Regions from separate parts of the Alkalimarinus alittae genome, predicted to be linked through region 2. Evidence: predicted binding sites of a transcription regulator. Region 2 holds the regulator's gene; the other holds the start of a gene.
The links. The regulator NrdR, encoded in region 2, represses ribonucleotide reductase genes. The targets are predictions, from matches to a motif close to AAACACNANATNTNGTGTTT.
Positions count from the first base shown of each region.

Region 1: the regulator NrdR is predicted to act here: its motif matches at 11,161-11,180, upstream of NKI27_RS07955 (adenosylcobalamin-dependent ribonucleoside-diphosphate reductase).

Region 1 covers NZ_CP100390.1:1,747,337-1,762,507, reverse strand. Annotated here, with positions in the region: gene NKI27_RS08010 (ABC transporter permease) at 1-352, shown strand, start outside; gene NKI27_RS08005 (ABC transporter ATP-binding protein) at 349-1,143, shown strand; gene NKI27_RS08000 (DUF2505 domain-containing protein) at 1,293-1,790, shown strand; gene NKI27_RS07995 (PP2C family protein-serine/threonine phosphatase) at 1,804-2,667, opposite strand; gene NKI27_RS07990 (hypothetical protein) at 2,738-3,208, opposite strand; gene NKI27_RS07985 (hypothetical protein) at 3,293-3,565, opposite strand; gene NKI27_RS07980 (ion channel) at 3,944-4,513, shown strand; gene NKI27_RS07975 (efflux RND transporter permease subunit) at 4,593-7,745, opposite strand; gene NKI27_RS07970 (efflux RND transporter periplasmic adaptor subunit) at 7,745-8,809, opposite strand; gene NKI27_RS07965 (tRNA-queuosine alpha-mannosyltransferase domain-containing protein) at 9,046-10,158, opposite strand; gene NKI27_RS07960 (DnrP protein) at 10,167-10,370, opposite strand; gene NKI27_RS07955 (adenosylcobalamin-dependent ribonucleoside-diphosphate reductase) at 11,216-13,354, shown strand; gene NKI27_RS07950 (TSCPD domain-containing protein) at 13,451-14,137, shown strand; gene galU (UTP--glucose-1-phosphate uridylyltransferase GalU) at 14,403-15,171, shown strand, end outside.
Region 2 covers NZ_CP100390.1:3,632,435-3,647,605, reverse strand. Annotated here, with positions in the region: gene NKI27_RS16470 (bifunctional O-acetylhomoserine aminocarboxypropyltransferase/cysteine synthase) at 1-279, opposite strand, end outside; gene radA (DNA repair protein RadA) at 494-1,858, shown strand; gene NKI27_RS16460 (PilZ domain-containing protein) at 1,866-2,258, opposite strand; gene ettA (energy-dependent translational throttle protein EttA) at 2,394-4,055, opposite strand; gene glyA (serine hydroxymethyltransferase) at 4,243-5,499, shown strand; gene nrdR (transcriptional regulator NrdR) at 5,640-6,104, shown strand; gene ribD (bifunctional diaminohydroxyphosphoribosylaminopyrimidine deaminase/5-amino-6-(5-phosphoribosylamino)uracil reductase RibD) at 6,130-7,245, shown strand; gene NKI27_RS16435 (riboflavin synthase) at 7,263-7,934, shown strand; gene ribBA (bifunctional 3,4-dihydroxy-2-butanone-4-phosphate synthase/GTP cyclohydrolase II) at 8,117-9,229, shown strand; gene ribH (6,7-dimethyl-8-ribityllumazine synthase) at 9,330-9,806, shown strand; gene nusB (transcription antitermination factor NusB) at 9,812-10,291, shown strand; gene thiL (thiamine-phosphate kinase) at 10,315-11,304, shown strand; gene NKI27_RS16410 (phosphatidylglycerophosphatase A family protein) at 11,354-11,827, shown strand; gene NKI27_RS16405 (DUF6316 family protein) at 11,904-12,122, opposite strand; gene NKI27_RS16400 (DUF2057 domain-containing protein) at 12,305-13,063, shown strand; gene NKI27_RS16395 (WS/DGAT/MGAT family O-acyltransferase) at 13,179-14,777, opposite strand; gene ispB (octaprenyl diphosphate synthase) at 14,991-15,171, opposite strand, start outside.

The DNA of each region.
Region 1 (15,171 bases), 1.9 Mb from region 2:
CATTCTAGGTATGGCCCTTTCAAATGGTCTAGTCGCACTCGCAGGCGCTTTATTTGCGCAAAGCCAAGGCGCTGCGGATGTGACAATGGGGGTTGGTGTTATTGTTGTCGGGCTCGCTTCTGTCATTGGCGGTGAAGCATTGATATCCACCCGAACGCTACTGTTAGCGGTTATCGCATGCCTCGTCGGCGCAGTACTTTATCGCCTTGCTATCGCACTGGCGCTTAATGCAGATTTTATCGGCCTACAAGCACAAGATTTGAACTTAGTAACAGCGGCACTGGTTGCTATGGCGATTGTATTACCTCGCTTTAAACCCTCGATGAAAGCGTCTGGTGGAGGTGCGTCATGATTAATATCGATAACCTCAGAGTCACGTTTGGCAAAGGCACCCCCCTTGAAAATAAAGCGCTAAGAGGCCTGTCTTTAACCGTCCCAAAAGGCCAGTTTGTTACCGTCATTGGGAGTAACGGAGCAGGAAAATCAACATTTCTTAACGCCCTAAGTGGTGAAACCGCTGTTGATAGTGGCGCCATCACCATAGCCGACCAACAGGTTACTCACCTACCAACCCACAAACGCGCTCACCTCGTATCAAGAGTTTTTCAAGACCCCTTGGCCGGCACATGCGAAAACCTGACCATTGAAGAAAACTTGGCATTAGCGATAAAACGTGGGAAAAAGCGCGGATTAGGGTTGGCTAATAAAAAGCAATATATAGAATTTTTTAGAGAGCAGCTTCGTTACCTTAATCTTGGCCTAGAGCAACGACTACAAGATAAAATGGGGCTGCTATCTGGCGGTCAACGACAAGCTATTAGCCTTTTGATGGCGACACTGAAACCATCTGAAATACTGCTATTAGACGAGCACACGGCTGCACTCGACCCTAAAACAGCCAAGTTTGTATTAGACCTCACTGAGTCGATTATCGAGCAACATCAATTAACCGCTATCATGGTGACCCACAGCATGAGACAAGCGCTGGATGTAGGCGACAGAACAGTGATGCTGCATGAAGGAAAGGTGGCCTTTGACATCGCCAATCCAGAGAGAGAAGGCCTTGATGTACCTGACCTACTAAACCTATTTGAGCGAAATCGAGGGGAAACCCTTGCTGATGACGGCCTACTGCTTAGTTAAAGATCAGTCAATCACTTTACCTAAATTACATACGCTTTCTTCTTAATACTATTGATCATAACGTCGCCCCCCCTTTGTCACTTCCGACATAGCAACAGGGTTTATATTTCGTTATTCTTCTCGCATCATTCTTTAGGAGACTTTACTTAATGGACGTTACTGCAACCCACCAATTTGATCATAGTGCGGAAACTCTTTTTAATTATTTTTTTGATATCAATAAAATAGAAGATAAAAACCAGCGTTTAGGCAGCCAAAATATTGAGATCGAATGCTGTGAGCTTGTCGGAAACGAGGGTAAAATTCGCTTTAGTCATGATGTTTCAGCCACTGGTGAGGTCCCTTCTTCCTTAAAGTCTTTTCAAAAAGAAAAAAATAGAGTCACACAAACAGAGCACTGGGTGATACAAGAAGACGGCTCATACACGTGCCAATATGATGTTGAAATAAAGGGTGTACCCGCCACACTAAAAGGCAAAATGCACCTCGTTCCCCAAGGTCAAAGCGCCACTAATAATGTTTCTTTAAACATAAAGTGTAAGGTCCCTCTGCTTGGACGCACGATTGCTAAGTTTCTTGCGAGTGATGCAGCTCACCAAATGGAAGCAAGCTATCAAACTATAAAAGAACAGCTTACTGCGAGTTAGTAACTCAAAATAGTTAAAACCCGCTGGCAGCAACTGCGATAATAACTAATACCGTAATAAAGCCTGCCACAGTAAATGTTAACGGTCTCTTATCCGCATACTTATAGGCTTTCTGTTGCGTCCCTGTTTGTTCTAATTCAAGGGACGCATCAGGCTCACTCACGTTTTTACCTTGCTTATCGAGCGCCACCAAAATTAGCGTAATATTGTCACTACCGCCTTTATTTAACGCTTTTTCTAACAGCACATCAGTAATCGCATCAAGTGAATAACCTTGCTGAAATGCTGACAGAATTTCCACATCATCCATTTCGTCAGATAACCCATCACTGCAAAGCAAAATTATATCATCAGGGCTCAAATCACCTTCTACATGACCCACAGTCCAATCGTCATCATTAATGCCTATTGCATGCATTAATATCCGCTGCGTTGGGTGTAAACGCGCTTCTTCAGGGCTTATTTCGCCTATATCAACTAAGTACTGAGCTTGGTTATGGTCGACCGTTAATTGACTGATACCTGTTTGACTATTGATCACGTAAGCACGACTATCCCCCACCCAGCATATCTCGTAATGCGTACCCTTGAGGTGGGCCGCTACAACGGTCGAGGCCATACCCGCAATATCAGGCTTGTCTCGCCCCAATTTAATAACGGTTGAATGTGCGCCCTTGATTGCTTGCGTTAGTGTGGTTTCTAAACCTATTTTTCTTTCAATTGTTTGAGACACTACTTGGCTGGCAAAATCCCCATGGACATTACCACCAACCCCGTCTGCGACGAGCCAAAGCCCCAGTTCAATATTTTCTATAAAACTATCTTCATTACAGGCTCTTAGGTGGCCGATGTGCGATCTAGCAGCAGATTTAAACATGCGAACTCATTAGCACACCCCCGAGGGAAACTTGAAAGAATACTGTTAAGTATAGGCTAAATTTGGGCATTTATACCCAGCCATGGCTCCCCGCAACAGCACCCGCAACCGTTACTAGGCTAATGAGTAATAGCAGCCAGTGCATATTTTGAATGGTTGTAAATGTTTTTTCTGGTTGCAGCTTGGCTCTGCGAATAAATAACGTGTGAAGGAATAAAGGCTCCAGCACAAACAGCATTAGGGTGAATATTAACCACACAACCACCATCATGGTCATCCACCAATATTCAAGCTGACCAAAGCGACTCCAGACGCCTAAACTATGTACAAGGTAGAAGCCAGAAAGGCCTGCTAGTACAGTGGTAATACGAGACTGTATAGCAAACCGACCTTCTACTTGCTCAAAAAAAGCAACGCGCTCCTCCACGGTTTTAAATCGTCGCACAGACGGTAAAAGAATCGTTGTGACCATTGCAACGCCACCAATCCAAAAAACAACACTAAGTACATGTAGCACGCGTGCCACAATCAAACCTTCCATAACATTTTTCCTGTGACAGGTATTTAAGCCTTCACGTAATGCCAATAGAAAGTAATCGAGCCATTAGCTCGGCAACTTAGACCACTATAGACTTCCTAGTGATTGATAACGTTCCATCGGTGAGTGAATGCCATGTTCACTCTCAAGATAATCTTTTATGTCGTCTGGGCAGTTGATGTAGAACAACATAAAGTTACGTCGTAGCTCAATATCATTAGTAATATCGGCAAATTTTATTAACGCTATTAAGTCATCTTCCTCTGTGAGGTGATAACGTTTTTTATATTTATTCTGGGCACGAAAAGCCATTTTTGTTAGGTGAAAAACGCAGGTTTGATTAAGCAGTAACCGTTTCATTAATTTCTCCACATAAACCCATTCAGTACGGACCCACTCCATATGGACCTATTTAATAATTAGGCCAATATTATGAAACCTGCCAGTTTAAATGACGAAAATATGAATTTATTGTGTATTTACCCTAAGGTTTATTAGAACACTGACTCACAATAAACGTTAGATTCCATATCTTTTAGTTTTTTACGCGTACAAAATATTTTAAGCTTATAGACATAACGCGAACGTTACGCTCATCCCATAAACTCAAGACCCTCAAATATGAAACGACCACACGTACCAAAACACAGTTTTTTATTACTGCTTATCAGCTTGCTTATTTTATTAATTGTCCCCTCATACGTAAGAGAATATTCGCCACTTGTATTTGAGGGTATAATGTTAAATCCGTTTATATCTGTCATTTTCTTAACGTCTCTGTATTTGGTTAATGATAACCGCCATTTCTTAATGGTAGGGTTGCTTATATTGCTGCCCGTCATCACCATAAATATTCTGTATTATTTCGACAAACGATACTTAAATTCGTTGATAGGTACGATTTCATATATCGCTTTTTTTAGTTATATCAGCATCTTTTTAGGGCGCTTTTTAGCGCAAAGTAAAAACGTATCGATTAACGTTATTTATGCTGCCGTATGCCTCTACTTTTTTATTGCCATCATCTGGTCATTTATCTATATCGCCACCTACAACACTTTAGAAAATGCATTTTCGTTTTCAGACGCACTCCCCTCCAACCTAAACCCACACGACGATTCAATATCCGTCTTTTCATACTTCAGTTTTGTAACGATGACGACTTTAGGTTATGGCGATATAACGCCCATACACCCAATCGCCAGAGCATGGGTATCAGCTCAAACAGTATTGGGTCAACTTTATCTTGCCATTGTAATGGCGAGATTTGTGGGGCTATATATTTCAGAAAGTAAAAAAGAGAATTAGTTAGATACTTGCAAGAAAGGTGAACCCCCGCTTGTGCAGGGGTTCAATAAACCCGTTTACATAGTCGTAAACTGAGTGGCTATTCTGCCTTTATACGAAATATCGTTGCATAAAACACAGGCACGATAATCAACGTTAAAACAGAGGCGAATAACAATCCAAACATGATGGTAACAGCCATCGCAATAAAGAATGCATCTCCTAACAGTGGCACCATACCTAAAATGGTAGTCAATGCTGCCATCGCGACCGGTATTAGTCTGCTAACACCAGAATCTAGTATCGCTTGGTAAGGCGGCTTACCTTCGTCTAACTCAACGTCGATCTGATCAACTAAAACAATGGCGTTTTTAATCAGCATCCCGGCCAAGCTCATAAACCCTAATAGTGACATGAAGCCAAACGGTTGGTTGAAAATTAACAACCCGGCCGTCACCCCTATTACCGCTAGTGGTACCGTTAGCCAAATAACCAATGTTTTCTTAATAGAGTTAAACAAGCAGATCACAATAAATATCATCAGCCCAAAAAACACCGGCAATGCTGCTGCAATTTGCCCTGACGCTTTTACAGACGACTCTTGCTCACCACCCCACGCCATATAATAACCCGGCATGCCTTCTATCGGAATTTGATCATTCCAACGAATCGGTACTGTTTTGGCGTTATATTTTTCACCTTCTTTAAGCGGTGATGCACCAGAATATTGTTCAAGATCAACCCCTATAGCTTGCTCGACCTTGGGTTTAATACGGGCAAATAACTCACTCGGTAACCCCGTACGTTGATCCACATGAATACGAATCATCGAAACTCTATTCCACCGCCAGATATGAGGGTCTTCAAACTCAGTTTCAAAACGAGACATCACCTGTCCAATAGGAATCATCTGCTGTGCTGCAGGGCTCCATATCCTTACTTGATCAAGACTCTCAAGATCTGCACGCTCGGACTCTGGGGCTCGAGCAATAATAGGTAGCAACTCATCCCCTTCGCGATAAACACCCGTGTTAATCCCTTCTACTGCGTATTTAAACGCATTAGCGACATCTAGCCGTTCTACACCTGCAACTGACGCGGGCGATTCTGAAAACTGAGGGCGTAATACTTTAACCTTACTGCGCCATTCATTTCTTACCGCTTTGGCATCAGGGTCGGCTTCAATTTCAACTAACGCTTTATTTGCTAAACGACGTAACTCACTGGCATCTGGCCCTAGTATTCTCAGCTGAATTTTACCCCCTGTAGCTGGGCCATTAACAAATAAACGAACGTTGACATTAGCCTCAGGAACAAACGCCTCTAGGTCTTCCTGAACCTGAGTCGTTAGCGCTGCCATTTTTTCAAAATCATCAATATCGACAATAATACGTGCGAAGCTAGCGTAATTGTATTCAGGCGTATAGGTCAGTAAGAAACGGATTTCACCACCCCCTACCTGTGAGGTCAAATGAGTAATAGGCGCATACTCTTTAAGCTTATCTTCAACTCGTGCCACTCGCTTAACGGTTTCATTAATGTCTGTTCCTTCTGGAAACCACAAATCTATATAAAACTGAGGACGAGTCGAATCTGGGAAAAAACTATTTTTGAGAAAACCAAAACCATACAAAGAAGAGCCAAATATAAGCAGCACCACACCAATAGTGACCCAACGGAAACGTATGCAACGATCTAGGAATGATCTATACGCTCTATAAAATGGCTTATCGTAGGGGTCTTCGGTTGCACCAGGCTTTTGCTTTTCGGGCTTTAAGAAGTATTCACATAATAACGGCGTTATCGTTACTGCTGTCACCCAGCTCATTGATAGTGAAATAAGAATGACAGTAAATAGTGACCGCGTGTATTCGCCAGTACTGTCGTCATTTGTACCAATAGCCGCAAACGCGGTAATCGCAATGGCCGTTGCACCCAGTAACGGTATCGAAGTTTGCCCTACAACAGCAATGGCGGCCTTTAATGCGTTCTCACCCTTATTGATTCTGATGCGGATTCCATCAGTCACCACAATTGCATTATCAACGAGCATTCCTAATGCGATAATCAATGCACCCAATGAGATTCGCTCTAATGTAATATTGAGCATCGCCATGAAGATAAATGTCCCCATGATGGTCACCACCAGAACGGCACCAATAATAAGGCCACTCCTCAACCCCATAAACAACAGCAAAATTAATACAACAATCACAACGGCTTCAATCAAATTGATTAAAAAACCATTGATAGCGTCAGTAACGGTATCAAATTGAATAGAGATTGGGTTCACATCGATACCCAAAGGAATATTCGGCATGATTAATTCTATTTTTTTGTTTAACGCCTTTCCCATTTCTACAACATTACCGCCAGAAGCTGTGGAAATAGCCAACCCTACGGCTTCTTTACCGTCATAACGTAAAAAGTTATCAGCTGGATCCTTAAAGCCTCGCTCGATTTTCGCAACATCACGTAAAAATATTTGGCTATTATTATCGCTTTGTCGCGAGCGGATTAGGAGGTCACCAAATTCTTGCTCTGATTGAAACTCCCCTGTTGGATTAAGTGCTATACGGTCAGCGCCAATGGTGACATAGCCCGAACTGATTGCTGTATTTTTTGCCCCTAACGCATGGTAGATATCATCAGGTGAGACGCCTAAATCAGACATTTTTTCTCGCAGCATTTCTATATATATAACTTCTTGCTGCACACCATAAAAGGAAATTTTCTTAACATCCTGAACCGTTAGTAGCTCACGTCTTAGGTATTTCGCTAGCTCATACAGCTCTGGATTGGTATACCCCTCTCCCGTTAGTGCGACAAAAACACCATATACATCGCCAAAATCGTCATTGACAATCGAAGGCCCGGCACCAGGTGGCAAGTGCCTCTGATTGTCGTTAACCTTTCTGCGAAGCTCATCCCATACTTGAGGTAAGCCCGTGGCATCATATTTATCTTTCATCGTGACTTTAACGATCGAAAGCCCACGGGATGACTTAGACTCGACTTTATCTAACTGCCCCATCTCTTGAGCTGCTCGCTCAATTAAGTCGGTCACTTCTTTTTCAACCTCAGCCGCTGATGCCCCAGGATACGAGGTAATCACCACCGCCTCCTTAATGGTAAACTCGGGGTCTTCAAGTCGGCTCAGATTATCAAATGCAATTGTCCCTACCACTGCCAAAATGACGGTAAGGGTCCACGTAATAACTCTATTACGAATACTCCACTCAGCAAGATTCATTAGTACGCTACCTTCTCAATCGGTCTAATGATTTTGCCTTCTCGCATTTTGGTCACGCCGCCCACAACAACCATATCCCCTAAATCAATACCGGTTACTTCAATTTCGCTTGAACCTTTTAAAGCTCCCATTACAACAGGCTTTTTCGTCACGCTCGTACTAGACTTATCGACAACCCACACAAATGCATTACTATCTTCATCTGCCACAACCGCATGTAGCGGTAACAAATAAGTACTGCTAACGGCATCGGTATTGACCTTTGAGGCCATCACTTTTGCAGTCATCCCAGGTAAAAGTGCAATCCCCTTGGTATCGTTCATGCCTAACACAACTTCAAAAGTTTGCGTGTTTGAATCTGCTTCGGTTGAAAATTCTTTCACAAATAGGTCAAACTGCTCATCTGGAAACGCATCAAATGTAGCGCTGACTTTTAGTGAATCTTTATCATTATTTCGTCTAGATACGAGGGATTCTGAAATGTTGATCACCACTTCCAACTGACTAATATCCTGCAAACTAATAACTGCTTGTTTAGCTTGTACATCTTGAAAGTTTTCAACATAACGTTTAGCAATCGTGCCTGTAAACGGCGCTTTAAGCTCTGCATCATCGAGTGCTTTTTCGGCTTTTTCTGAATTTGATCTTGCCACATCAAGCGCTGCTTTTAATTTGTCGTATTCAGCCTTCGATATAAACTTTTTAACCAGTAACCCTTCTGCTCGCTTAAAGTTTGATTCAGCATTGATTAAGTCAGCACGAGCTGCGCTTAAATTACTGCGATAGTCCCTATCATCAAGCCGCCCCAACACTTCTCCCTTTAATACTTTTTGACCTTCTTTCACAGGAAAGAATTTTAACTGCCCTGGCACCTGAAATGATAAGTTTACCCGCTGTGAAGCTCTTACTGTCCCAGGTAGCTGCCTGTTAACTTCATTACTAGCGCCTTTAACAATCATTATTTTTGCAGGCTGTATAATTTCTTTTGCAGAGCCTGTTTCTTCTTGTCCACAGCCCATTAATGCCAAGCTAATAACTAGAGGTATAAATCGTTGATAATGCATATAGATTCCGTCCACCGTCTATAAATGAGTAAGCAAGACTCTTCACACCTGTGAAATATGCTCAACCCGCGTTTATTTAGAGTTTGATATGTGATTATTTAATGAGAAGAATAGCTAATTAAGGTGTTTTTTTCACCGTTTTTCTCAATTAATTACGGTAAAAATGAACCATTTTAAAGGTCATAAGCCCTTGATAACACAAGATGATGGCGCGTTTATATAGATGTATATCGATATTAACAATTCAGAAGTGCTAAAATTTTGCTTCGATACATTGCCGTTAATGAACGCCAGCTATAACGCTGAAAATCTGTTCTTAACGCCGTATCAGGTGAAGGATAGGTTTTTAACAAACAATCCACTGCAGCAATAGACTCCTGCTCAGGAGAGTCTATATTTGACGCATATCGATACTTAACGGGGATCAACTGTCGATATGAGAGGCGGTCGGGCACCAATGGCAAGCACCCTGCAGAAACCGCCTCCATAACAGAAACCCCCTGAAACTCGTGTATTGCGGTTGATAAAACCACATCACACTGAGTCAATAACGCTTTATACGCTTGGCTATCTGCTAAATAACCAAATGTGTTGATATACGCTGAAAAACTATTTTTGATCTGTCTAAACTCATCGGGTACTTGCCTAAATGCTTCGCCCACAATATTTAGCTCAAATAGTACCTTTCTGTTTTTAAGCTCACTAATGAAGCCTAAAAGCCTATCGGGGCCTTTGTCATATTCCCATCGATGATTCCAGACCAGTTTTATAGGCGCGCACTGTTCTCGAATCAAGGGACGAGGTAACTCAAACCAGTCGTCATTAATAGGGACAGGTATAACAGATGACTTACTCGCTAACGTCTGACTCAGGCTCATCATTACATAATCGGGTAGCTTCCCCATTAAGCGATCGATACCCGCAAAAAATGAGTCTCGGTTAAATTCAGAATTGAAAAGAAGTGAGTCTGCGGACATCGCGGCGTACAGATTAACCATCTGAGGCTCGATACTGGCCGGCTGGTTTAGTGTTTTAGGGTATTCAAACTGGTTTTCATGAAAATACATGAGCGATGGCGTGGTTGCTAATGATGGAAAAATACCTTTAACGGTCGCTAAATCGACCATGGAGGTTGCAACAATAAAATCATAATCCCTCGAAAGTTCGGCGCTGTACTCAGCCAGAAAACTAATAGGGTTACCTCTAATGCGCCAACTGAAGTATCTGGCTGGCAGCGTCACAACAGTCCAGTCGTATTCAGCCAGATATTGCACTAGCCCTTCCCGCCAATAGCGATGACTGCCTGCATCATAGGCAGACAACAACAGCCCTTTCGCTTTTTTTGGCATGGCAGACGCTAGCGAGGAAGCCAAAACATCATGACAACACAAAAAACAGTCAGCAAGATCACCGCTGTTTTAAAGTTCATTCGCAGGCCGGCAATATAACCATCTCTAGCAGGCGATATAGCCATACCACACCGCTGACAGATAGGCGCCGACCCTTTTGCGATAGGCGCTTCTAATGGTGCCTGACAATTTGGACAACAACGTTCACTCATTCAAAAATCTCTACAAACCCAACTATCTCTAAATATTCATACTGCATTAGGTGGAGTATATATAATTTTGATAAGTATTGTTTGATCAGTATCAGGCTCTAAGCTGGGTTTTAGGTCGCACTACCGGAATAACTCAAATCGCCCCATCTAATCCCTAACCCCGTAACAAGCTTAAGCATATGAGAAATCAAAGTATTAGACCGCTTACTTAAATATCCACATAATATAAAAACATCAACTGCATATAAATAAAGGCAATTAACTGTCGGTGTTGTAAAACCCGCAACTTTAAGTGTCAAATAGTCTAATGACGACTAAAGAGGCACCTATAATGTCTAATGAAGCAAATCATTAAGCTTTTCATTTTATTCTCTGAGCTGAGAAGTAAACCACTTAAGGTGCTGATGGATCAGCACCTTTTTTATGTCAAGCAAAAGCACTATATATAGTGATTTTTACAAAAAATAATTCTCATCAATTAAATGGTCATTCTGTCATTGTTTAACTCTTTTTAACCCGTATAATGCCTGAACTCAGCAGCCACTATGTCTTATCGCAAGACGCTCAATCGTGTATCGCTGTACATAAAATAATAAATAATCAAACTTCACAAAACACTATATAGTGTTATACTCAACACCATCAAAGCGGATATATTGGGTTTCATCCAATTATTAACTAATAATAAGAACAAACTCCAACTTCGCTTTAAAACGCAATCAATTTTTTATATTTATCTCGTCAAATATTCGAATGCTCTAAAAACAAGGGCTCTCCTGTTAGTAACAACTAACACTACATATAGAGCCTTCGGTATTTGACCATTTTGTCGCTAGAGGGCTGAAATGAACGCTAAAGTTGAACCAATCACCACCCCCATACCCATGCAAGACGCTTCGCTGGATATCTGGAGCACTAAATACCAGCTAAAAACTAAAAATGGTGATCCGGTTGATAGCGATATCAAAGCCACTTACTCTCGCGTTGCAAAAGCGCTAGCAGAAGTCGAAAGCAAAAAGACAAAAGATAAAGTTCACAAAGATTTTGTATGGGCATTAGAGCACGGCGCTATTCCTGCTGGACGAATTATGTCTAATGCTGGCGCCGGAGATCACAAGCCTGCGACCTCTACCATCAACTGTACCGTTTCAGGCATCGTCAATGATTCAATGGACGACATTCTGTTTAAAAACCATGAAGCGGGCCTTACGCTAAAAGCCGGTTGCGGTATTGGTTATGAGTTCTCTACTCTACGCCCTAAAGGTGCCTATGTAGCGGGCGCCGGTGCAACCACATCTGGCCCTCTTTCCTTCATGGATATTTTTGACAAGATGTGTTTCACCGTTTCTTCAGCCGGAGGCCGTCGCGGTGCTCAAATGGCGACATTTGATGTTCATCACCCAGATGTTCTCGATTTTATTAGAGCTAAGCGTGAAGACGGACGCCTTCGTCAGTTTAACTTATCGCTTCTTATTACAGATGACTTTATTAAAGCGGTAAAAGAAGATGCCGACTGGAAACTATCATTCCCAGTAACACAAGAAGAACTTGATGAAGATGGTTTAGACGCAAGCGACACAACTAAATTCACTTATCGCGAGTTCCCGGTTAAAGACCAATATGTCACTAACGCTGCAGGCCTAGTTGCATGCCGCATTTACAGCACTGTAAAAGCGCGCTTCATTTGGGATAGCATCATGACATCTACATACGATTTTGCTGAGCCAGGGTTCATCCTGATCGATAAAGTCAATGAGATGAACAACAACTGGTTTTGCGAAAACATCCGCGCCACCAACCCTTGTGGTGAGCAGCCATTGCCACCTTACGGTAGCTGTCTATTAGGCTCTATTAACTTAACTAAATTTGTTGAGAAGCCGTTTACAGATCAGGCAACATTCAACTTCGATAAGTACCGTAAAGTAGTGGCAATTTTCACTCGTATGCTCGATAACGTAGTTGAGATCAACGGCCTACCACTGGAAGGACAGCGTAATGAAATCCTTAACAAGCGTCGTCATGGCATGGGGATTCTTGGCCTAGGCTCTACGCTCACAATGCTAAAAATGCCTTACGGCGACGAAGCCTCAGTCAAGTTCACTGAAGAAGTGAACCGTGAAATGGCGCTTGAAGGTTGGAGGCAAGCACTTGCGCTTGCAGAAGAGAAAGGGCCTGCACCTATCATGGATGAGACATTTACTGTCACTGAAGAAATGCTCATCAAACGTCCAGAAATGAAAGAAGACGGCTTTAAAGCAGGTGACAGCATTAAAGGTAAAGTACTACATGCTAAATACAGCCGTTATATGCAGCGTATTGCTCAGTACGAGCCAGAGTTAATTGAGAAAATTGCTGAAAAAGGCGCGCGCTTCACACACCACACATCTATAGCACCAACCGGTACTATTTCGTTATCATTGGCCAACAACGTTAGTAATGGTGTAGAGCCAAGCTTTGCTCACCACTATTCACGAAATATTATTCGTGAAAACAAAAAGACCAAAGAGAAAGTAGATGTATTCTCTTATGAGTTGCTTGCTTACCGTCACTTGATCAACCAAAAGGCCATGCCTTACAGTGAAGAAGCAGAGGCAAAACTACCTGAGTACTTTATCTCAGCAGACGAAGTAACGCCTAAGCAGCATGTTGATATTCAAGCAGCCGCTCAATTATGGGTCGACTCCTCAATATCCAAAACGGCCAACGTGCCGACTGACTTCCCTTACCCTGATTTCAAAGACATCTACATGTATGCCTACGAAAAAGGATTAAAAGGCTGTACTACCTTCCGCTTTAACCCTGAAGCATTCCAAGGTGTATTGGTTAAAGAGCAAGACTTAGAGAACACAACTTACGAATTTACACTAGACGACGGCAGTAAAGTAAGTGTAAAAGGAAATGAAGAGATCGAATACGATGGTGAAATTCATTCTGCAGCCAATTTGTTTGATGCTTTAAAAGAAGGCACATACGGCAAGTATTAATTCACAACCAAACGCGTAATACTGACAGTTCCTAACAACCAGCAAAGGGTCTGTCAGATTGATCTCAGTAACAATACAGACAACAGGCATTTGATTATGACCGTCAAAATAACTAAGAAAATTGTCGGCTACCAAGTAAAAAAAGCTGAAGCCGCTACACCTGAAACAAAAGCAGAGAACACATTCGCTCCAGTCGAGATGAATGAAAGCATCGCCCGCCCTGAGTTTTTACTAGGTTCAACCTATAAGATAAAGCCTCCGGTTTCAGAGCATGCACTGTATATTACGATTAATGACATCTTGCTTAATGAAGATACCGATCACGAAATTCGTCGCCCTTATGAAGTATTCATCAACTCTAAGTCGATGGAACATTACCAGTGGGTTATAGGCTTAACACGCGTTATTTCAGCGGTATTCCGAAAAGGAGGCGATGTCACCTTTTTGGTTGAGGAGCTTTCTTCCGTGTACGATCCCAACGGTGGTTACTATAAAAAGGGCGGCGTATTTATGCCTTCATTAGTAGCAGAAATCGGTGCGGTGATTGAAAAGCACATGAAGGCCATTGGTCTAATTGAAACAGAAGAGTTAAGCGATCATACCAAAAAGATCTTGGCAGAAAAGCGTGCTGAGTTTGAATCAAAGCAATCCAATAGCGCCAACGATTCAGATACCGCCTTCCCTGCAAACGCAACCGTATGTAAAAAATGTTCAACTAAAGCGGTCATTGTGATGGATGGTTGCAAAACCTGCCTGAACTGCGGCGATAGTAAGTGTGGTTAAACATATAAACAGCAAACTTCAGACTAAAAGCAAGACGCTCTAAAGTCCTGCTTTACTAATATCTCAAGTACCTGTTTTACTACTCAAGGAGGCATTAGCCTCCTTTTTTGTGCTCGGGCTTATCAGAATGCTTAATAAAACCACTTCAACCCTAAACATTCGGGTGCGACTCAATTACAATAGTCGCCAACGCGCTATCGACTGAGCTAGCCAACCAAAGAACAACGCATCAACATTTAGAGCAACACATCAACAGGAAGTTAGAATGATTAAGAATTGTCTATTCCCGGTTGCGGGTTACGGAACCCGCTTTTTGCCCGCTACCAAGGCAATGCCTAAAGAAATTCTACCTGTGGTCAACAAACCACTTGTGCAATACGCAGTAGAAGAAGCCGTAGCAGCAGGCATGAACAACATAGGTTTTGTAACAGGTCGAGGCAAGCGCGCAATCGAAGATCATTTTGATATTAGTTACGAGCTTGAGCATCAAATTCAAGGCAGCGGTAAAGAAGGTCTTCTCACCTCTATTCGTCACCTTATCGAAAACAATCAATTTTCGTTCACACGTCAACGTGAAATGAAAGGCCTAGGTCATGCCATTCTAACTGGTCGTAACCTAATTGGTGAAAACCCTTTTGGTGTAGTGTTAGCCGATGACCTTTGTGTTGTTGAGCCAGGTGAAGACGAAGTCATGACTCAAATGGCCAAGCTGTACAACCAATTTAGATGCAGCATTGTTGCCATTCAAGAAGTCCCAGAAGATGAAACCAACAAATACGGCGTTATTGCTGGCGAATGCATGAAAGAAGGCTTGTACCGCATCACAGATATGGTCGAAAAGCCTGATCCTAAAGATGCACCTTCTAACTTAGCCATCATTGGGCGTTATATTCTAACCCCAGACATTTTTGATATCATTGAAAATACACCGCCTGGCAAAAATGGTGAAGTACAGATCACTGACGCACTGATGACACAAGCCAGAAACGGCTGTGTACTTGCCTATAAATTTAAAGGCAAGCGATTCGACTGCG
Region 2 (15,171 bases):
AATGGTTTGAATTGAAGCGGTAATGGCCGCCATGCCTGAAGCCATGGCCAAGGCTGCAACGCCTCCTTCCATTTGAGCCATGCGCTGTTCAAGTACGTCATTGGTAGGGTTCATGATGCGGCTATAAATGTTGCCAGGTACTTTCAAGTCAAATAGGTCTGCGCCGTGTTGAGTACTGTCGAACGCAAAAGAAGTTGTTTGATAGAGTGGAACTGCTACCGCTTTAGTCGTTGGGTCGGGCTTGTAGCCAGCATGAATCGCTATGGTTTCCAATTTCATGACTTATCTATCTCCTGAGTCATTGTTGTTAGGTTTGATTATTAGTATTTTTTGACCGTAATAATCGGTTGTCGCCTATCTGTTCGATCGTTTTGCCGTTATTATTATTTTATATTGTCTGAATGGGCTAAAGAGTAGCAGATATTAACCTGAATAATCGACCCATTCTGGTGCAAGGTTAATTTTAATTCTGCTTTAAAGATATGGGATAAAAATGGCGAAGGCAAAAACAGCTTATGTCTGCACTGACTGTGGCTCAGAGTACGGTAAGTGGCAAGGTCAGTGTTCAGATTGTGGTCAATGGAATACGATTAGTGAATTTAAAGTTGGCAAACCATCTTCACCGAGAAACGCTCGCTTTGAAGGTTATGCCGGTAAGCTTTCCGAGGTGCAATCGCTTGATAATATAAACCTTGAAGAGCAGTCTCGATTTACATCGGGGATTGGCGAGTTCGACCGAGTTTTAGGCGGTGGGTTAGTACCGGGTTCAGCCATACTCATTGGGGGCTCTCCAGGGGCGGGTAAGAGTACCTTGTTGCTGCAAACTATGTGTTATCTCGCGGGTAGTATGCCTGCCTTGTATATCACGGGAGAGGAATCATTGCAGCAAGTCGCTATGCGAGCTACGCGACTGGGCATTAAGACCAATAATTTACAGATGCTATCTGAAACCAATGTTGAATCCATTATTTCAGCCGCTCAAAAAATGCAACCCAAGGTCTTGGTGGTGGATAGTATTCAGGTCGTACATATGGAGGGGATAGAGTCTGCACCGGGCAGTGTTTCGCAGGTGCGTGAAAGTGCTGCGATGTTAACGCGTTATGCTAAGCAGACTGGTACAGTCTTATTTTTGGTGGGGCATGTCACAAAAGAAGGTTCGATCGCTGGCCCTAAGGTACTCGAGCATATGATTGATTGCTCTATCATGCTTGATGGCTCAGATGATAGTCGCTTTCGTACTCTGCGTGGAATCAAGAATCGATTTGGTGCAGTTAACGAATTAGGTGTATTTGCGATGCTAGAAAATGGCCTGAGAGAAGTCACTAACCCTAGTGCTATATTTCTCAATCGATCAGAAGAGCAGATGCCAGGTAGTTGTGTGACGGTTATTTGGGAAGGTACGCGTCCACTACTTATAGAGCTGCAGGCACTGGTTGATGAAAGCCAAATGAACTACCCAAAGCGGGTGGCTATCGGGCTTGATCAAAATCGCTTGGCGATGTTGTTGGCTGTTTTACATCGGCATGGCGGTCTGCACTGTGGTGATCAGGATGTCTTTGTTAATGTCGTGGGGGGCGTCAGGGTGACGGAGACCAGTGCTGACCTTGCGGCCTTGTTGGCGGTGGTGTCGAGTTTTAGAAGTATTTGTTTACCACAAGATATGGTGATTATTGGAGAGGTTGGGCTATCGGGTGAAATACGCCCAGTACCCAGTGGTCAGGAGCGAGTTCATGAAGCGGCGAAACACGGCTTTAAAAGAGCTATTGTGCCCAAGGCTAACGCGCCTAAGAAACCGATTGACGGAATGGAGGTTATAGCCGTTCAAAAGTTATCTGAAGCGCTTAACATTATCGGCTAACTCGCTTTTAAGTTATTTCTTGTTGATGGTGAGTGAGAGCACTTAGTTCTCTATTTAACAGCTCAGAATCACCAAGGTTAAGTTCTACCAGTCGTTTGAGGTGGGTGATACTATCAATGTCTATATACTCGCACTTAAACCCAAGGTGGCTTGACTCTTTATGGACCAATTTTATCGACATCACAATCGACTCGCCAGCGTCTGACAATGCAATAACGGCTTCGAAGGGGTTATCAAGGTTTGCTTGAGGTAAGTCTGGACAGTTTACCAGCATGCCACTTAAGGAAATATCAAGTAACTCGGCAGACCATTCTGACTCCCCTTGATGAAGCGTACAGTTTGCATCAAACAATATACGGCTAAAATGGCGTTTGTCGTCATTGGCGTGTTTGCTATCCATGGATCCCTCTAGTCAGTCTTTAAATGGTTAGCCTAACGATATCACTCTTAACTATAGCTGTATTTGACTGGAAGGCTAGTGAATGACTTTTAAGGCTGAGCGAGTCGTTTCAACCCGCTCAGCTAGCTTAGGGCTTTATGCTAGTTTTTTATATTTTAAGCGTTGAGGTGTTTTTGCTGATTCGCCTTTTCGCTTCTTCAGGTCTTCATCATAGTCAGAGAAATTACCTTCATGCCAGACCACTTCACTATCACCTTCAAAAGCCAGAATATGAGTAGCGATACGGTCTAGGAACCATCTATCGTGCGAGATAACAATAGCACAACCCGGAAATGCCAAGATGGCTTCCTCTAGTGCGCGCAATGTCTCAACATCGAGGTCGTTAGTCGGTTCATCAAGCAATAAAAGGTTAGCGCCTTGCTTAAGCAGTTTGGCTAGGTGTAGGCGGTTTCGTTCGCCTCCTGATAAGTCGCCAACGCGCTTCTGTTGGTCGTTACCTCTAAAATTGAATCGACTGACATAAGCTCTGGATTGAGTTTGGTAATTCCCGATTTGTAAGATGTCTTGCCCATCGCTGAGTTCTTCCCATACGGTGTTGTCGCTATCAAGATTTCGAGTTTGATCGACATAGGCTACCTCGACGGTCTCACCAATCCTGATGTCACCGCTATCTGGCTTTTCAAGCCCTGCTACCATTTTGAAGAGTGTTGATTTACCGGCTCCGTTACCCCCAATAACGCCCACAATGCTGCCAGGTGGCACTTTAAAGGTTAGGTCTTTAAAGAGGAGTTTATCACCAAAGCTTTTTTCAACCTCGTTGGCTTCTATGACTAAGTCGCCTAGGCGAGGTCCTGGTGGAATATATATTTCCATTGTCTCGTTACGCTTTTGGAACTCTTGAGAGTTAAGATCTTCAAAGCGTTGTAGTCGGGCTTTGCTTTTAGAGTGACGACCTTTAGTGCCACTGCGCACCCATTCTAATTCGGCTTTAATGGCTTTTTGGTGAGCGGCTTCTTGTTTGCCTTGCTGCTCAAGACGTTGGTCTTTTGCTTCTAGCCATTGGGAGTAATTTCCCTCATAAGGAATGCCGTAACCGCGGTCCAATTCGAGAATCCAGCCGGCGACATTGTCAAGGAAGTAACGGTCGTGAGTGATAGCAACTACGGTCCCTGCGTAGTCGTGTAAAAAACGTTCTAACCATGCAACACTTTCAGCATCAAGGTGGTTAGTCGGTTCGTCAAGCAGAAGCATGTCAGGTTTTGAAAGCAATAGCTTACAGAGTGCGACACGGCGTTTTTCACCTCCAGAGAGCTTGCTAACGTCTGCATCCCAAGGTGGAAGTCTTAACGCGTCGGCGGCTACTTCTAGTGTGCGTTCAAGGTTGTGGCCGTCCGATGTTTGAATAATCGCTTCCAGTTTTGCTTGTTCAGTGGCTAGCGCGTCGAAATCAGCGTCTGGCTCGGCATAGGCCGCATAAACCTCTTCTATTCTGACCAGTGCATCTTTGATTTCTTTAACACCGTCTTCAATGTTGCCTCTAACATCTTTTGTCTCGTCAAGCTGTGGTTCCTGAGGCAAATAACCTACATTGATGCCGGGTTGTGGGCGTGCTTCGCCATGAAAGTCAGTATCAACACCGGCCATAATGCGTAAAAGTGTTGATTTACCTGCGCCATTGAGCCCCAGTACGCCAATTTTTGCGCCAGGGAAAAATGAAAGTGAGATATCTTTAAGAATTTCTCGTTTAGGGGGGACAATTTTTCCCACTCGGTTCATCGTATATACGTATTGGGCCATTATTTTGAAACCTGTAAGTGAATAAGCCAAGGAATAGACGCAAAAACTAGCCGATAATTGAATGAATGGCAATAAATCGATGCTGTGTAGTGATGTATGGCGAAGATTAGTTTAAAATATCGCCTTTTTATTGGGTCTCGTTATAAAGCGAAGGTCCATCCATTGAGAATTAGGGTAGAGGTTGCAGATGTTTACTCGAGATATGACTATTGCTGGATTTGACGATGAAGTTTTTGCTGCCATGGAAGCAGAAGCTAAGCGTCAGGAAGAACATATTGAACTGATAGCGTCAGAGAACTATACCAGTCCTCGAGTCATGGAAGCACAAGGTTCTGTATTAACTAACAAATATGCAGAAGGCTACCCTGGCAAGCGTTATTATGGTGGCTGTGAGCACGTAGATATTATTGAGCAATTAGCGATCGATAGAGCTAAAGAACTGTTTGGCGCCGATTACGCTAATGTTCAGCCTCACTCTGGTTCGCAAGCTAATGCGGCTGTTTACATGGCACTTTGTGAGCCCGGCGATACTATTTTGGGTATGAGCTTAGCGCATGGCGGACACTTAACGCACGGCGCTTCAGTTAGTTTTTCTGGTCGTATCTATAACGCTGTTCAATATGGCTTGAAAGAGGGTACGGGCGAAATCGATTATGATCAGGTGGCTGAATTAGCACGTGAACATAAGCCAAAAATGATTGTTGCAGGTTTCTCTGCTTATTCGCGTGTTGTTGACTGGCAGCGTTTCCGTGAAATCGCTGATGAAGTCGGTGCGTATTTATTTGTTGATATGGCACACGTTGCAGGTTTAATTGCTGCAGGCGTCTACCCTAGCCCTGTTAATATTGCAGATGTTACAACCACGACGACCCATAAAACATTAGGCGGTCCTCGAGGTGGTTTGATCTTAGCAAGAGCGGACGAAGCACTTGAGAAGAAACTGAACTTTGCTGTGTTTCCTGAAAGTCAGGGGGGGCCTTTGATGCATGTTATTGCAGCTAAGGCTGTTTGCTTCAAAGAAGCCATGACTGAAGAGTTTAAAGTATACCAACAGCAAGTAGCCGATAACGCCAAAGCCATGGTTGAAGTGTTCATGGAGCGTGGTATAGATATCGTATCTAAAGGTACTGACGACCATTTGTTCTTGGTTGACTTGATCAGCAAGGATATTACCGGTAAAGATGCAGATGCAGCCTTAGGTCGTGCCAATATCACCGTCAACAAAAATGCGGTTCCTAATGATCCTCGATCGCCATTTGTTACCAGTGGTCTTCGTATAGGAACACCTGCTGTTACTCGTCGTGGTTTCAAAGAAGCCGAAGTACGTGCTCTGGCGGGGTGGATTTGCGATATTCTTGACGACATCAATAACGAAGACGTGATTGCCAGCACTAAAGCGAAAGTAATTGAGCTTTGTGCAAAGCACCCCGTTTATAAAGGCTAAGTGTGTACTAATCTAGTATGTACTAATCTGGTTCGTACTAACCTAGTTTATAAACGTAAGCGATAGGTGGGCATTGCTCACCTTTTGTATTAGTTCTCTAAGCGCTTCATCGAAGCTAACCCTCATCACAGGAAGACACCATGCATTGCCCATTTTGTAGTGCAGAAGATACCAAGGTTATCGATTCCCGTTTGGTTGCAGGTGGTGGGCAGGTAAGGCGCCGCCGTGAATGCCTATCATGTCGAGAGCGTTTTACAACCTACGAGTCTGCTGAGCTAGTTATGCCTAGAGTCGTTAAGCATGATGGAACTAGACAGCCTTTTGACGAAGACAAGTTGCGTGCAGGTTTTATCAAAGCGCTTGAAAAACGCCCTGTAAGCACTGAAGAAATAGAGCAAGCAATAAACCGCATTAAGCATCACTTGCGTGCAACCGGTGAGCGAGAGCTGAAGTCAATGGTTGTTGGCGAAGAAGTGATGACAGAATTAAGAAAACTAGATGAGGTTGCGTACGTTCGTTTCGCATCTGTCTATCGTAGTTTTCAAGACCTTAACGAATTCAAAGAAGAGATTGATCGTTTATCCAATCAGGACCAAAACGCCTGATTCTTTTGTGTGGATGTGATTAATAATGACTGACCAAGACCGAATTTATATGGCTGAGGCGATTCAGCTCGCCAATAAGGGGTTATATACGACAGATCCTAACCCGAGAGTAGGGTGTGTCATTGTCAAAGACGGTTGCATTGTTGGTAGAGGCTGGCACCAGAAAGCGGGACAAGCCCATGCAGAGGTAAATGCACTGCTCGAAGCGGGTGCGAAGGCAGAAGGCGCAACTGCTTATGTTACCTTAGAGCCCTGCAGTCATTTTGGTCGAACACCACCGTGTAGTAATGCATTAATTGAAGCCAATGTCAGTAGGGTTGTTGCTGCTATGCAAGACCCAAATCCGTTGGTTGCAGGCAGTGGATTTCAGAAACTACGAGATGCCGGCATCGTTGTTGAGTACGGTTTACTTCAAGCTGAAGCTGAAGCACTTAACCCCGGCTTTGTTAAGCGTATGAAAACAGGCCTTCCGTTGGTTCGGGTAAAACTGGGCATGAGTGTCGATGGTAGAACCGCCATGGCTTCAGGTGAAAGTCAGTGGATTACGGGTGCGCCTGCAAGACAAGATGTACAGCGGTTGAGGGCTAGAAGTTCGGCCATTATTACCGGCTCAGGTACAGTCAATCTCGATGACCCATCGCTAACGGTGAGGGCAAACGAGCTAGGCTTAGAAAACGCTGAAGCAATAGCGGAGCGACAGCCTTTAAGGGTGGTTGTTGATTCTGAAGGTGACATTACATCGGAATCAAAATTAGTAGAGTTGAGCGGTAAAATTGTTGTCGCTATGGCAGGCAATAAAGGGATCGAGCACGACTTAAAAAATTCAGACCAAATATCGTTTAAGTCATTTGCTGCTGATAACGGACGTGTTGATTTAAAGCTATTATTGAGCTGGTTGGCCGCTCAAGGCTGTAATGAAGTATTGATTGAGGCGGGTGCTACATTGGCTGGAGCTTTTGTGTATCAGCAACTGGTCGATGAACTTTGGCTCTATATGGCCCCTACATTGATGGGCAGTCGAGCTAGACCGTTGCTCAATCTTCCGATTGATAAGATGTCTCAACAAATACCGATGAAGCTCTTAGAGAGCCGAGTCGTAGGAGACGATATTCGTTTCATCTATCAATTAGAGACGGAATAACTTAAAAGGTAGCGTTGATGTTCACCGGTATTATTGAAGCAATAGGACGAATTGGCGTTATACGGTCTCAAGGTGGTGACAGTAGACTTTTTATCGAGACAGATACACTGGACCTTTCAGATGTTAAACTGGGCGACAGTATTGCGGTAAATGGTGTTTGCTTGACGGTCACAACACTCGAAAATAATGGTTTTTGGGCTGATGTTTCCAATGAAACCATGACGCACACTCGAATGAGTGGATATAGCGTGGGTACGCGCGTTAATTTAGAAAAAGCACTGACATTATCGACCCGATTAGGTGGGCACATGGTGAGTGGCCACGTTGACGGTGTAGGAGAGGTGGTTGACCGCTATGATGATGGACGATCTATTCGTTTTATTATCAATGCACCTGAAGACCTTGCAAAATATATTGCAGAAAAGGGCTCAATTACCGTCGATGGTGTCAGTTTGACAGTGAACTCTGTGTCCGGGGCTCAATTTGTACTCAATATTGTGCCGCATACGGCAGCAGAAACGGTCATTAATGAATATCGACAGGGTTGTAATGTTCACCTTGAAGTGGACTTGGTCGCCAGATATCTAGAACGGCTATTGACCTTTGGTGACGGAAGCACGTCGCCTTCAAGTGATAGTGGTTCAAAAATCAATATGGATTTTTTGGCGAATAATGGATTTTTAAAGTAAGAGTGTGGGTTTCTGACGCGTTGTTAGCTATTTAAAACCCAAGGGCTATAAGCCCTTAGATCGTTTGGCTAATGAATTATGCAGGCAAAAATCCAATAAACGATTAGACTTCATTGATAATGCTAAGGCTTATCACGAATGTCTGAAGTCTTAAAATGTTAAATTCTTGAAAGGGTGGCTCAATGGAGCTCAATAGCATAGAAGAGATTATTGAAGATATTCGTCAGGGTAAAATGGTTATTCTGATGGATGATGAAGATCGTGAGAACGAAGGTGATCTTATTATTGCTGCGGAGCAAGTGCGGCCTGAAGATATTAACTTCATGGCAAAGCATGCGCGCGGGCTTATTTGTCTTACTCTGACCGATGAGCGTTGTAAGTATTTAGGGTTGCCGCTGATGGTTCATTCAAACCAGGCGCAATTCCAAACCAACTTTACGGTATCAATAGAAGCAGCCGAAGGTGTTACAACGGGAATATCTGCAGCTGATAGAGCTTATACTGTTCGTGCTGCTGTTAGTCGAACGGCTAAGCCAGAAGATATCGTGCAGCCAGGACATATCTTTCCGCTAATGGCGCAGCCAGGTGGCGTACTTAGCCGAGCAGGGCATACTGAGGCGGGTTGCGACCTCGCTAGAATGGCCGGTTATGAACCTGCTGCCGCAATTGTTGAGATTATGAACGAAGATGGCACGATGGCCAGACGGCCAGATTTGGAAGCCTTTGCTCAAGAGCATAACTTGAAAATAGGTACCATCGCAGACCTTATTCATTATCGTGCCTTAAATGAAAAGACCGTTGAGAAAGTAGACGAGTATCAGATTGATACTGAGTATGGCGAATTCAAGCTGGTCACTTATAAAGACACGATTCAGGGTGAAACGCACCTTGCTATGGTGAAAGGCAATATTGATCAAGAAACGCCGGTTACTGTTCGGGTTCACATGGCTGACACTTTAAGAGATTTACTGGGTGCTAGACAGAAAGGTTCTTCTAGTTGGCCACTACATCGAGCACTTGAAAGGGTTGCTGCTGAAGGTGTAGGGGTTGTGGTTTTATTAAGCACCAACTCAGATGCGGATTTGGAAGCGCGTGTGACAGAGTTTTTTACCCCTAAGAAGACACGAGGCGCAGCGCAAGCAGGCTCTGGTGTTTATCAGACGGTGGGTACTGGCTCGCAGATTTTGAACGATCTGGGTGTGCGTAAAATGCAGCTACTTAGTGCGCCTATGAAGTTCTCTGCAATATCAGGCTTTGATCTTGAGGTTGTTGAATACATCCCTTATCAGCCATAGCGTTTAATTTACCCGTGTAAAAATATTCTTTGCATGGGTGATGAAATATTATTGAATTTGAATGTCAGTGGTTCGCCACTTGTTAATGTTGGAGATTTAGATGTCGTCTATAAAAACACACGAAGGTGATTTTCGAAACTGCAGTGGTCGCTATGCGATTGTAGTAGGTCGTTTTAATAGCTTTGTTGTAGAAAGTTTGTTGGAAGGCGCGATTGATACGCTTAAGCGTCACGGCATAGAAGAAGCAGATATCGAAATCTACCGAGTGCCAGGCGCATTTGAAATTCCTGTGGCTGTTCAGAGAGTCGCAAAAACAGGAAAGTATGACGCCGTTATTGCACTAGGTGCTGTTATTCGTGGCGGAACGCCTCACTTTGAATATGTTGCAGGCGAATGTGTTAAAGGGTTGGGGTCTGTGTCACTTAATCTTGACCTACCTATCGTCTTTGGCGTGTTGACTGTAGATAGTATTGAACAGGCGATTGAGCGCTCAGGTACTAAGGCAGGTAACAAGGGTGGTGAAGCTGCTCTGTCTGCGTTAGAAATGGTCAGCTTATTTAACGGAATGGGAGCGTAAGGCCGGTGAGCGATCAGTCTGCCAATAACTCTCAAAACAACGCTAGATTGGGGATTGCGCAACGTCGTAAGTCCCGCTCTTTAGCGTTACAAGCGCTATACCAATGGCAGCTTTCGGGTTCGAATGTCTCTCAAATCGAGGCTGAATTTTCAGTCGATAACGATATGGCTAAAGTGGATGTTACCTACTTTAGAGAATTGCTTCGTGGAATACCCAAGCATCTATCTGACTTAAATAGTCAGATAGAGCCGTTTCTTGATCGACCTGTGCAAGACGTTGACCCGATAGAGATGATCCTTTTGCGCATGGGCACCTATGAGATGCAGCACAGAGTTGATGTGCCGTACCGTGTCGTTATAAACGAAGCGGTTGAACTCGCCAAGAAATTTGGTGGCACCGATGGCCACAAGTACATTAATAGTGTTCTTGATAAGTTAGCGCTTAGATTGCGTGCAGAAGAGACACGTGGCAAGCACAGAAAATAAACTGTGTTACGCGGTATAACGAGATGACTAATCACTCAGTCGATGAGTTTGGGTTAATCTCTCGTTTTTTTGGTAATGTGGGGGCGTTTGATGAATCTTCGTTTGATTCCCCTGTTATTCCTCTAGGTATTGGTGACGACTGCGCGATTTTGCGTACACCTCCCGGGCATGAAATATGCCTTTCAATTGACACGCTAGTGAGCGGTGTCCATTTTCCTGAAAGTATTACGCCTTATCATTTAGGTTATCGTTGTTTGGCTGTCAGTTTAAGTGACTTAGCTGCGATGGGGGCAACACCTGTAGCGTTCACTTTGGCGTTAACGTTGCCTGAAAGTGACCCTAAGTGGCTATCAGACTTTTCTCAAGGGTTGTCTGAGCTGGCGAATGAATATCAGATTAAATTGATTGGTGGAGATACGACAAAAGGGCCGCTAACGATATCGATCCAAGTTCATGGTCTTGTTCCTGCCGGTCAAGCGATTAAGCGATCAGGTGCTCAACCGGGAGACCTGATTTGTGTGTCAGGCTCATTGGGCGATGCGGGTGCTGCATTAGGCTTTCTTGAGCTAGAATCCACCCCTGACGCAACCACAGAAAATAGTAGGCATTTTCTTGAACGCTATTTTCGTCCACAACCGAAAATAGCGCTTGGGTGTTTCCTTAGAGGGCATGCAACCGCTGCAATTGACATCTCTGATGGCTTGCTCGCCGACTTTAGCCATATTGCCAAACGCTCAGGTGTAGGTGGCTTACTGTACGAAAATAACATTCCCCGATCAGTGGCGTTGTTATCCGAAATGGAGGGGCAATCGCTATCACTTGCATTAACGGCGGGGGATGATTACGAGCTATGTTTTTGTATGCCTGAGGCTTGCTATGAAAAGTTGAAAAACGAGGCGTTATTTGACTCCGTCAGTGTTGTTGGGGTTGTATCAAGCGAGTGCGGGCTAAAAATGAAATATGAAGACGGTAGTGAGCGCGTGTTAAGCCCCAAAGGCTATACCCATTTTTAGATTGAATAGATGAATTGACGTTTAGTGTCTGGCTGACAGGAGTATTTAAGTGAAAAAGCTTCCGCAAGGGTTTCTGAAAAACCCAGTTAATTTTTTAGCTTTTGGGTTGGGTAGCGGCTGTGCACCGAAAGCACCGGGCACGTTCGGTACGGCGATGGCTGTTTTGCTGTATTTACCCCTTCAATACCTGCCTCTGTGGCTTTACTTAGGGTTTATCGTGGTTACGTTTATATTGGGCGTTTGGCTCTGTGATCAGGCATCTAAAGCGCTAGGTGTTCATGATCATGGCGGAATAGTCTGGGACGAATTTGTCGGTTACTGGATTACGATGATTGCTGCACCTGCTGGGTGGGTATGGATGTTGACTGGATTTGTGCTGTTTAGAATATTTGATATTTGGAAGCCCTGGCCGATTAAAACCGCGGATAAAGTGATAACGGGTGGCTTTGGGATAATGGTTGATGACGTGATGGCGGGAATATATGCGTTGATGTGTTTACAGCTACTAGCGTTTTCGCTTTAAGTAAGCTTATTTTTGTCTTATCCGCAACTATTCCCCCTTGCGCAAAGTAAGGGTAAGGCGATACTGCGTTACGCTTTTAATGTACCCTGTTGCTGCCTGGCAATAGGCTGACGATATGTAGAAATCGATCTAAGCCCACTCGAGCTCGATCTCTATCTGCATAAGGGCCACTATCGAAGCCTTCTCGAGTAGAGAAATACCATTTATGTCCAACGCAAAAAAAGCGATTGCTTCTAAATGGAACTTCGCTTGGTTCGCCGCCTCGCGCCTCAACTTTGTGTGTATTAAGAGCCATTGTTTATACCCCATAACGTGCATTATTTTTCTAATTATCATTACACTGTACAATACTTGCCTATTTTTTCAACAATTTTTGATGTTAACAAGTGAGTTTAATCCATTAATGGCTATTGCATAACATTAACGTAATAGTGACAATTAACCCTTATGTTAAGTTATCGTCAAAAGGATAAGTGAATGTTGGTATTAGGTAAGTTGCAGAGGGTCTGGCTTTCTCTATTGGTATTATTGGTAATGTCGGGTTGTTCATCAACCTCGTTAGTGAAAACCTATGATGGTCCTCAAGTAGATCCATCTCGCTCAGCGGTGCTGTCTGTTTCTGATGGTATTGAGGTGTTATCGGTTAATGGTAAAGAAGTAAAAAAATATCTGATACCCGAGTTAGATTTGAATTATCAGTTATTGCCAGGGGTTAATGTTATTACGTTTACACATGAAACACTTTGGGCAAAGCCTGGAAAGAAAGAAATTGGTGAGTCGAATGCTGAATTGATTGTAACAAAGCCCATGATGATTCGTTTTAATGCAAAAGTGGGCGAAGTATATCGTTTTAACTTTGAAAGCCCTGAAAATAAAAGAGCGGCAAGAGCTAACGTAGATAGCTTTAAGGCGACGCTAGTAGATTCGTCAGATCGTTTTGTAGCTGAATCAACGCTTTATGTTGAAGGTGACGCAACTGAAAACACTGCTGCTGTAGCGGCTACAGCAGGGCAATCAAGTGAAGGTAATGTTGCCGTAGCGGCAACTGCTGTTGCGAGTGTCGCAGCTGTGAGTGGGGTTGCAAGCGAAACAAGTATGGTTGCACCTACTGCTGTGCCTGTGAGGGCTACTGCCACTCAAGGTGGAGCATTGCCGACGATAGATGCGCTAAAGGTTCTTTGGGATAGTGCGAGCACTGATGAAAAGAAAGCGTTTCTTAAGTGGGCGTTTAAGTAGTTTTTTGGCATGAGCGGCATTTTATATGCTGCATCAAAAAATAAAAAAGCTCGCATTAAGCGGGCTTTTTTATGGCCTTCTATTAGGTGTGTCAGTGCTACTCGGATTGCCGGTTCTATTTTTTTTCAGTACTACTTATTTCAGTGCCATCCATTTCAGCGCTATCTTTCTCAGCGTTACTTGTGTCGCTGCTGCTAAATAGGTTGCCAAAAAGACCTGATATATCATTGATAAAACCTGATCGCATCTGAGCTAACGTAGATGTTTGTTCAGTTGAGTCGTCAGATAATGCTTCTGCTGGAACCGGGGTATGAAGCGTTTGCTCAATGTCATCAACCGCTTTTAGTAAATAGTTTTCAAAACTCCCTGGAACTTCGACCATTGACGGGCAAGATGTAACGCTGATGGTTATTTTTCCATTATAACTTACCACGACCAAAACAAGGCCTATGCCATCAAAGAGCGGGGCTGTGCCGATCTGGCTTATTAGTTTTGAACCGTTCATATAAAGCGGTTTTTGTGGCCCAGGTATATTGGTGATTGGAATATTAAATAGCGGCTTATGGCGCTGAGCTAACTGAAATTCTGTGTAAATCCTGGCGGATAAGGCTGCAATACTAGAGGGGATAAGCTCTGTTAGGCGTCCTGCAGAAATCGCTTGGCTATAAGTCTTAGAAATAACGGCATTCTCATGAATCTTTTTGATTCTGGCTATAGGGTGTGTAATATCTGTGGCTAGCGATAGCATAATAGCCGAAAGTTGGTTGCCGGTTTTTCTTTCTAAGCTTTTAGATCTTACCGAGATGGGGGTCATCGCGATAAGGGGGGATTTAGGTGTTGCGTTGTGATCCTTTAAAAAACGGTGCAATGCCTCGGCACAGATCCCCATTACAACATCATTGATGGTGCAGTCATCGATCTCTTTACGAATATTTTTTATGCGCTCTAACGGTATCTCTACATAATGTAGTGCGCGTTTATCGCTGATGGTGTTATTGAAAATAGTCCTTGGTGCGCTAAATAGCGCAGGAGGGAGGTTTAGGTTACGCAGTCTTTGGAGCAAGACTGAGTAAAAGGTCGAGGCGGCAGTGTCTTTAGCAATATTGGCTAGTCTAAGCGGGGTGCTTAGTGCATTTCCGTAGGCGCCGCCTATTAATCTGAATTTGCTCGGTAGCGGAGACGGATTCCATGCGGATATTTTTTCGATGTTAGCCGTAGCTTCAGAAAAGTCGAGTAGTGAACTCATCACTTCGTCACCACTAAGGGCATCGATGGCTGCATGATGTATTCTGACGATCATCGCAAAGCCATTCTCGGGTAAATTGGGGTCCCCTTCAAGCCCATCAACAAAGGTAATTGACCAGAGGGGCTTATCTCTCTCCATTGGCTTGCTAAATAACGCTGCTGCAAGCTCAGTTAGTTGGGTGTCTTTATCTTCGCCGATGAGCGTGACATACGATAGGTGCTTCGATAGCTCAAACTCTGGGTCATCAACCCAGTAGGGTTGGTCTAGCTTAAGTGGCACTTCAACTAGGCGTTGACGGAAAAAGCTGGCAACGTGCAGTCTGGATTCAATAAAAGAGTAAAACTCACCAAAATTCATTGGGGTTTCTCTTTGAGCGTTATCAAAAACATAGATCCCACCGATCAGCATGGGTGAGTTGTCAGTTTCTAAATAAAGAAAGGATGCATCCAAATCAGATAGTTGCTGCATAAAGGTTGATGCTCTTGGGTTAAGTTTCCGGCAGTAAACGCTTGGAGCATATCGTCCTGATCAAGCGCGGGTTATAAATAAGATTATTATACAGATGTACTTATATTGGTAGTCAATAGATTCTTGCACTAAATCGAGTCGTTGGCGTACATTAAAGAATCATGCAAGGGCATGATTCTTTGTATTTTGTAGGGGTGCTTCATCGATAGTCTATTAGTGGTTGCGGTCAACGGCTAAGTTTGCCAATGCAAAAAGAGCGTCTTTGTAGATTGAGTCTTGTAGTGTATTAAGGCAAGCCTTTGCTTTGTCTGACTCTTCCTTTGCTTTGTTAATGGTGTAATCAAGCGCGCCAGTCGTTTGAACGGCAGACTTTATCAGTGACAGGTCTTCTAGG